Regions from separate parts of the Acidovorax sp. WCS2018Noco2-16 genome, predicted to be linked through region 2. Evidence: predicted binding sites of a transcription regulator. Region 2 holds the regulator's gene; the other holds the start of a gene.
What was found. The regulator sigma-54, encoded in region 2, starts transcription at its own class of promoters, with help from an activator protein. The targets are predictions, from matches to a motif close to TGGCANGNAANCTGCTTT.
Positions count from the first base shown of each region.

Region 1: a site for sigma-54 is predicted at 2,608-2,625, ahead of glnA (type I glutamate--ammonia ligase). Genes of this name have one in related genera too.

Region 1 covers NZ_JAVTJJ010000001.1:1,179,211-1,183,394, forward strand. The annotation lists gene glnL (nitrogen regulation protein NR(II)) at 1-288, opposite strand, end outside; gene RQI28_RS05350 (hypothetical protein) at 396-911, opposite strand; gene glnA (type I glutamate--ammonia ligase) at 1,149-2,564, opposite strand; gene RQI28_RS05360 (molybdopterin-binding protein) at 2,729-3,550, opposite strand; gene RQI28_RS05365 (EI24 domain-containing protein) at 3,547-4,184, opposite strand, start outside.
Region 2 covers NZ_JAVTJJ010000002.1:818,930-823,113, reverse strand. The annotation lists gene lptA (lipopolysaccharide transport periplasmic protein LptA) at 177-833, shown strand; gene lptB (LPS export ABC transporter ATP-binding protein) at 914-1,636, shown strand; gene RQI28_RS09160 (RNA polymerase factor sigma-54) at 1,636-3,222, shown strand; gene RQI28_RS09155 (TspO/MBR family protein) at 3,241-3,774, opposite strand; gene RQI28_RS09150 (methyl-accepting chemotaxis protein) at 3,964-4,184, opposite strand, start outside.

The sequences.
Region 1 (4,184 bases), on a different contig from region 2:
CTCGATCAGCACTTCGCCGCTGTGTTCGGCGACGGCGACGCTCACATGCACGGGCAACGGGTCCTGCGGCGGCCGGCGCAGGCCTGCTTCAAAGCGCAGGTCGTGCTCGCGTGCTCCCGCCAGCGCGGTCTGCAGCAAGGCCGGGTCGGTGAAGAATGTGCTGAAGTCGGCCCCTTCCAGGGTGCGGCGCGACAGGCCAAGACAGGTTTCCAGCGCAGCATTAGCAAACACCACGGCGCCGTCGGAGCGCAGCACGGCCACCAAGGTGGAAAGCAGATCCAGCGCCAAATAGCGCGAGGTGTCGGTCTTGGGCAGACGATTCCCTTTCTCTCGATCGCATCCGGCAGGGCGGCGGTAGCGCCGCCCGTCCTGTCCGGGCGATCAGTAATGAACGATCAGTTGGCGGCCGGCAGGCGGGCCAGTTCGCGCTTGATGCCAGCGACGTCGCTGTCCGCGCGGGCCAAGCTGGCCTTGAGGGCTGTCAGCCGGTCTTGGTAGACCTGCGTGTTGCGCAGCTCCAGCGCAGATTTTTCTGGCATACCGTTGTTGTATTCACGAACCAGCTCGGCTTGGCGGCTCTCGGCCTTGCGCAACTCAGATTCGAGAATGGCGCGAGCGTCGGAATCGCGAGCTCGCTGATCGGAAGCACCCACCCGCGGCGTATTCACAGGCGCTGCGGCAGAGCCGCTAGATGCGGTACTGCCACCGCCGCCGCCTGACGACGGCGCGGCAGCTGGCCGGCTGCTTTGCAGCACCGTCACGTTACCGCCCTCCACCACCTTGCAGCCCCGCTCTTTGGCCTGGGTAGCGTTGTTGGTGTATTCGTTGCCGCAACGGTAGATGCGGTCTTGCGACCAGGCGGCGGGCAGGCACGCGCACACGGTCAACAGCGCGATGAATGTCTTTTTCATTGGGTTCCTCACGTGGCATGCAAAGGCGCATGCGGGGCTGCGAGGGAGTATCCCCCAATCGCCCGCCGGCGCCAATTTCCCTCCCGGCCAACGCGATCCTTCAGCGAGAGGTTGACGCTCAGGCCCGCACGGGCTGCACAAGTTCCGGCTCGCCAACAAAAAAGGCGGCTTGCGCCGCCTTCTGCTTTGGAGAATCGCAGACGCCGTTGGACCGCCTGCGAGTTCCGGATCGCTGAATTACAGCGAGTAGTACATGTCGTATTCGACAGGGTGAGGTGCCATGCGGAAACGCGTGACTTCGCCCATCTTCAAATCGATGTAGGCATCAAGCATGGAATCCGAGAACACGCCGCCCTTGGTGAGGAAGCCGCGGTCCTTGTCCAGATATTCCAGCGCCTGGTCCAGGCTGTGGCACACGGTCGGCACCAGCTTGTCTTCTTCTGGCGGCAGGTGGTACAGGTCCTTCGTGGCGGCTTCGCCGGGATGGATCTTGTTTTCCACGCCGTCCAGACCGGCCATCATCAGTGCGGAGAAGCACAGGTAAGGGTTGGCCGATGGATCGGGGAAACGCGCTTCGATGCGTCGGCCCTTGGGGTTGGCCACGTAAGGAATACGGATCGAGGCCGAGCGGTTGCGGGCCGAGTAGGCCAGCTTCACCGGAGCTTCGAAGCCGGGCACCAGGCGCTTGTACGAGTTCGTGCCAGGATTGGTGATCGCGTTCAGGGCACGTGCGTGCTTGATGATGCCGCCGATGTAGTACAGCGCGAAGTCGCTCAGGCCGGCGTAGCCGTCGCCTGCAAACAGGTTCTTGCCGTCCTTCCAGATGGACTGGTGCACGTGCATGCCGGAGCCGTTGTCGCCAGCGTAGGGCTTGGGCATGAAGGTGGCAGTCTTGCCGTAAGCATTGGCCACGTTCCAGACCACGTACTTCAGAACCTGCGTCCAGTCGGCGCGCTCGACGAGCGTGCTGAACTTGGTGCCGATTTCGTTCTGGCCAGCGCCCGCCACTTCATGGTGGAACACTTCGACCGGGATGCCCAGCGATTCGAGGATCAGGGACATTTCAGCGCGCATGTCTTGCGTGCTGTCGACGGGAGGCACTGGGAAGTAGCCGCCCTTGACGGTGGGACGGTGGCCGCGGTTGCCGCCGTCGAGCTTGGCGCCCGAGTTCCAGGGGGCTTCGTACTCTTCGATCTCGAACATGACCTTGCCGGGTTCGTTGGACCAACGCACGCCGTCGAAGATGAAGAATTCGGGTTCTGGGCCGAAGAAAGCGGTATCGCCCAGGCCGGAGGCCTTGAGGTACGCTTCAGCGCGCTTGGCGATGGAGCGTGGGTCGCGGTCATAGGCCTTGCCGTCGCCAGGTTCGATCACGTCACACTGCAGGAACAGCGTGGTTTCTTCAAAGAACGGATCGATATTGGCGGTGTTCGGGTCGGGCATGAGCTGCATGTCCGAAGCTTCGATGCCCTTCCAGCCCGCGACTGACGAGCCGTCGAACGCATGGCCCGAGATGAACTTGTCTTCGTCGAAGTGGGACACTGGCACGGTCACGTGCTGTTCCTTGCCACGGGTGTCGGTGAAGCGGAAGTCCACGAACTTGACTTCGTTTTCCTTCACGATCTTCATCACGTCTGCAACGGTCTTGGCCATCAGGATCTCCAGGATTTAAGCGCTTGTTAAAAACGTCGAAATAAAAGCAGGTTGCGTGCCAACGGCAGACTCCCATGCACTAAGGCGGAGCATGGCGGCGTCAAGCCACCCACTCCACACATATAGAGCCCAAAATGGTGCACCCCTCGCAATGCGCTCTCGCATTACGTGTTGCGCACCACCTCGGGGCCCAAATTCGCACCAATATGGTGCAATTCGATTTGCAAGGCTGTCCAGGCACTGGGCACCAAGGCGACGGGGCCTTTCACCCCTAGTTCGATATGGCGTCCGTGCACCGGATGGTCCACGCTAGGCAGGCTGAATACGCGGATCGGCGCATGGTCTCGCTCGATGCGCTCCATCAGCGGAGTAAGTGCCGCTTCCATCGAACCGTAGACGATCACGGAATGCTCGGTCTGTGGCTGGCGGTTGAACCACTGGCTGCAATGCTGGTCCAGCACCCACTCAATCATCGGCCATGCCATGACGGGAAAACCGGGCACGAAGTGCACCTGCGCTCCACCGGGACCGTCGCAAGAGAAACCAGGAATCTTGTTATAGGGGTTGGGGATGATGTCGGCGCCTTCGGGAAAGACGCCCATGTTCAGGCGGTGGATATTGTCAGGCCGCTCGGGCTCGTAGACTAAGCCCTGCTCCAAGGCGACATCCTGCATTCGCTCGCGGATGAGCGCCTCCGCTTGCGGATGCAGCAACAGGGATACCGCGAGCGCGCGGGCGGCGCACTGGCGAGTGTGGTCGTCCGGCGTGGCGCCGATGCCGCCGCAAGAGAACACCACGTCGGCGGAGGCGAAGGCGCGTTGCAAGGTCGCCGTGATACGCACGGGGTCGTCACCCACATAGTCCGCGTAGGCCAGCGTCAGACCGCGGGCGGCCAGCAGTTCGATGACTTTGGGCAGGTGTTTGTCGGCACGTTTGCCTGACAGGATTTCATCGCCCACGATGATGAGGCCGAAGGAAGGGATCATGGTGCGCTCGATGGAGAAGAGGAAGCCGGCGGCAAGGGCTTGGCTACAGGCGCGTCAACCACCGTCATGGCAGCGGCCGGTGTGGCCATCGCTGATTCACCGCGTTCGCTGCGCAGCCTATCTAGCGCCGCCAGTGCATAGTGGGTGAACCATAGCGAAGAGAAAGCAAATACCAGCGTGTAGATCCAGATCGCGATGGGTACCAGCACGACGAACGCGGCTGCAAAGACTACGCCGGACGCCCACACGATGCCTGGCGCGGCACCCAGGTAGCCACACAGCACACCCATACCCAGCAAATGAACGCGGTGCCGCTTCACCAACGTGATACGCTCTTCCTTGCTGGCGTGGTCCGCCAGCGCGTCAAAGGTCATCACACGGTAGGTCAGCCAACCCCAGATCAGAGGGGGCAGCACCAGCACCAAGGGCGGCACCAGCCACAGGGGCACCGAGATCATCAAGGCGAGCAGCGCCGCCATGGTGGAGCCCAGCGACCAAGCCAGACTGGCTACGAAAGAGCCGCCATGCTTGCGATCCAACGCAGGAAAGCGACTCTCGGCCACTAGTCGCACCAAGGCGGGCGTCATCAAAATAGCCACCGCCAGCACCGACACCAACACGATGACCGGAGTCG
Region 2 (4,184 bases):
GGGGCTATTTGACTGTTATTCTCGGCGTTGCGTCCCCCGCGCTGTTCTCCCCTGCGCCTTACCGCCTCGTCTGGGCGCGTGCATGATGCGGGTTGGCCTTCGCGCCTTTCTTGCCGTCTGCCAGCGCCGCTAAGGCCCGCTGGTGGCCGGTACAATGTCTGCAAGATTCGTGCCCTATGAGAAACAGACTCCTCCCGCTGCTCCTGCTCTCTGCGCTGGCTTGTGCCTCGTGGGGCGCCCGTGCCGAAAAGGCCGACCGTAACAAGCCCATGAACATCGAGGCCGACGCACTGCGCCACGATGAACTTCAGCAGACCAGCGTCTTCACCGGCCGTGTCGTGCTGACCAAGGGCACCATGGTGCTGCGCGGCGCGCGGCTCGACGTGCGCCAAGACCCCGACGGCTTTCAGCACGGCGTGGTGACGGCCGAGCCCGGCAAGCGCGCCTTCTTCCGCCAAAAGCGCGACACCCTGCCCGGTGCGCCCGACGAATTCGTCGAAGGCGAAGGCGAGATCATCGAATACGACGGCCGTGCCGAGACCGTGAAGCTCACCCGCCGCGCAGAGCTGCGCCGCTACCGCGAAGCCACGCCGACCGACGAGATGTCCGGCGCCGTGATCTTCTACAACAGCGTGAGCGACGTGCTCACCGTGGACGGCCAGCGCACGGCACCCAATGGCACGCCGTCCGGCACACCCGGCGGCCGCGTGCGCGCGGTGCTGGCTCCCAAGGAGCCCGCCGCTGGCGCCGCCCGGCCCGCCGCACCCGCTGCCACGCCGGCGCCCACCCTGCGGCCCAGCACCGACCTGAGCAACGGCGGCGCGAGCAAGTGAGCGAGTCCCTCTCCCCCACCGCCTCCGCCGCTGCTACTCCCGATGCGGCCCTCGTGCCCGGCGGCAGCCGCCTGGAGGCCATGCACCTGCAAAAGTCCTACGGCAGCCGCAAGGTCGTCAAGGACGTGTCGCTCACCGTGCAAAAGGGCGAAGTCGTCGGACTGCTGGGCCCCAACGGCGCCGGCAAGACCACGTCGTTCTACATGATCGTCGGGCTGGTGCGCAGCGACGGCGGCGACATCCGCATCGACGGCCAGTCGGTCGCCAACATGCCCATTCACCGCCGCTCGCGGCTGGGCCTGTCGTATCTGCCGCAGGAGGCGTCCATCTTCCGCAAGCTGAACGTGGAAGAGAACGTGCGCGCCGTGCTGGAGCTGCAAACCGGCGAAGACGGCAAGCCGCTGCCGCGCGCCGAAGTCGAAGAGCGCCTGACCGCGCTGCTGCAGGAACTGCGCGTGGAGCACCTGCGCGCATCGCCCGCGCTGGCGCTCTCCGGTGGCGAGCGCCGCCGGGTGGAAATCGCCCGCGCCCTGGCCACGCAGCCGCGCTTCATCCTGCTCGATGAACCCTTCGCCGGCATCGACCCCATCGCCGTCATCGAGATCCAGCGGATCATCGGCTTCCTCAAAGAGCGCGGCATCGGCGTGCTCATCACCGACCACAACGTGCGCGAGACGCTGGGCATCTGCGACCACGCCTTCATCATCAGCGACGGCAACGTGCTGGCGCAGGGCACGCCTTCCGACATCGTGGACAACGCCGAGGTGCGCCGCGTGTACCTGGGCGAGCACTTTCGGATGTGATGAAGCCCGGCCTTTCACTGCGCGTCTCGCAACACCTCGCGCTCACGCCCCAACTGCAGCAATCGATCCGGCTGCTGCAGCTGTCCACGCTGGAGCTGTCGCAGGAAGTCGAGCAGATGCTCGACGAGAACCCGTTTCTCGACCGCACGCTCGAAGACGCGCCGCGCGAGGAATTCGGCCTTCAGCAGGCCGACACCCCCGTGGCGGACGATGACCGCCAGTCCGACGATGCTCTCTATAACGTAGCACCCAGCGCAGCATCCACCAGCGCTGAAGGCCCAAACGACGCTGAAACGCCGGCCAGCACCGAGGCCACCGCCGCCGAAGCGCCCGACTGGGAAGGCGACGGCACCGTGGACTTTTCGCCTGACGACAGCGAGTGGGGCGGCGACGCGCCCGCCCGCAATCGGTCGGGCGACAGCGATGGCGATGCCGACGCGACCGAGCTGGCGCGCAGCAACCTGTCGCTCACCGACTTTCTGCACCGGCAGGCGCTTTCGCTGCGGCTGTCGGAGGTGGACACCGCCGCGCTGCGCTTTCTCATCGAATCGCTGAATGACGACGGCTACCTGGAAGACTCGCTCGAATCGCTGGCCGTGAGCCTGGCCGGCCCGGAAGACACCGAGCAGATCGAAGAACTGGTGCACCGTTTCACCGTGGCCATGCGCCTGTTGCAAAGCCTGGAGCCCACGGGCGTGGGCGCGCGGGGCCTGGCCGAATGCCTGACGCTGCAGCTGCGTGCGCTGGCCGCCGACAAAGAGGGCGATGCCGAGGTACTGCAGACCGCGCTGCGCATCTGCAAGCAGCCGCTGGAGATGCTGGCCAAGCGCGACGTGCGGCGGCTGACCCAGAGCTGCGGTGGCGGCAACGAGGAGCGCACCCGCCTGGCGATGGCGCTCATCGCGCGGCTCGAGCCCCGCCCCGGCCGGCGCTTTGCCGACGTGGAGCGCAACATCATCGTGCCCGACGTCATCGTCAAGAAGACCGGGCGCGGCTCGCAGCAGAACTTCAACGTGCAGCTCAACCCCGACGTGATGCCGCGCCTGCGCGTGCACGACGTCTATGCCGGCGCGCTGCGTGGCAACCGGGGCGGCGAAGGCCACCAGGCGCTGCAGCAGCGGCTGCAGGAAGCACGCTGGTTCATCAAGAACATCCAGCAGCGCTTCGACACCATCCTGCGCGTGTCGCGCGCCATCGTGGACCGGCAGCGCAACTTCTTCGTGCACGGAGAGCTCGCCATGCGCCCGCTGGTGCTGCGCGACATCGCCGACGAGTTGGGCCTGCACGAATCCACCATCAGCCGCGTGACGACGGCGAAATACATGTCCACGCCGCAAGGCACCTACGAGCTGAAGTATTTCTTCGGCTCTGGGCTGGGCACCGAGACGGGCGGCAACGCGTCCAGCACGGCGGTGCGCGCGCTCATCAAGCAGTTCGTGTCGGCCGAGAACCTGGCCAAGCCCCTGTCGGACAGCCAGATCGCCGCCATGCTGAAAGAGCAGGGCATCGAATGCGCGCGCCGTACGGTGGCCAAGTACCGCGAGGCGCTCAAGATCGCGCCGGCCAATCTGCGCAAGGCGCTTTGACGCGGCCGCTGCGGGTCGTCAGCCCAGCAGCTGCGGGTTCATGCGCCAGAGCGTGAAGTTCAGCGCCCCGGCGAACGTGATCCACGCCAGGTAAGGCACCAGCAGCGCGCCCGCCAGCGGCCGCAGCCGCCAGAACGCCACCAGCGTGGCGGCCACGGTGATCCACAGGGCGGCGATGTCCGCCAGCGCCCAGGCACCCAGGTGCCACTGAAAGAACAGCCAGCTCCACAGCGCGTTCAGCACCAGCTGCACGCAAAACAGCACCAGCGCCCGCTGCCGCAGCGCGCCGGCCGGCTGGCGCCAGACCAGCCATGCGGCCACGCCCATCATCGCGAAGAGCGCCGTCCACACCGGGCCGAACACCGAAGGCGGCGGCGCCCAGCCGGGCTGCGCCAACTGGCCGTAGAACTGCGGCGCCTGTACCGACGCGACGCTGCCGATAGCGGCGGTGAGAAACGCCAGTGCCAGCCAGCCGGCCAGGGCCAGCCAGGTGCGCGCAGGGGAGCGGTGCAGCGGCCCGCCAGGTGCCGCAGAGGTGTAGTGCGATGTCATCGCCCGATCATCGCCGACGCATGGCCACCCCCCGGAGGCCAGGCGCGGCCGCATTTGTCAGACGGCGCGCCGTGTCGGTCGTACACGGCTTGCCTGAATGAGGCGATGCTATTATTTTAATAGCTATTAACGCTTACGGAATAAGCGCTAGAGGCCAAAAAGACCTCAAACTTCAACAGGGCGCCAAGCTCAAAGGCCGGGCAATGCACGCTGCCCGCCAGGTGAGCCCAAGGCATGCGTCGTAGCACCCAGGCCCGCTGCGTGCCCCGCTGCTTCCAGCTTGAAGCCCGCCACCACGTCGGCCAGCTGCGCCGCCTGCTGCTGCAGCGATTGCGCGGCGGCGGTGGCTTCTTCGACCAGTGCCGCGTTCTGCTGCGTGGCCTGGTCCATCTGGCTCACCGCGCTGCCGA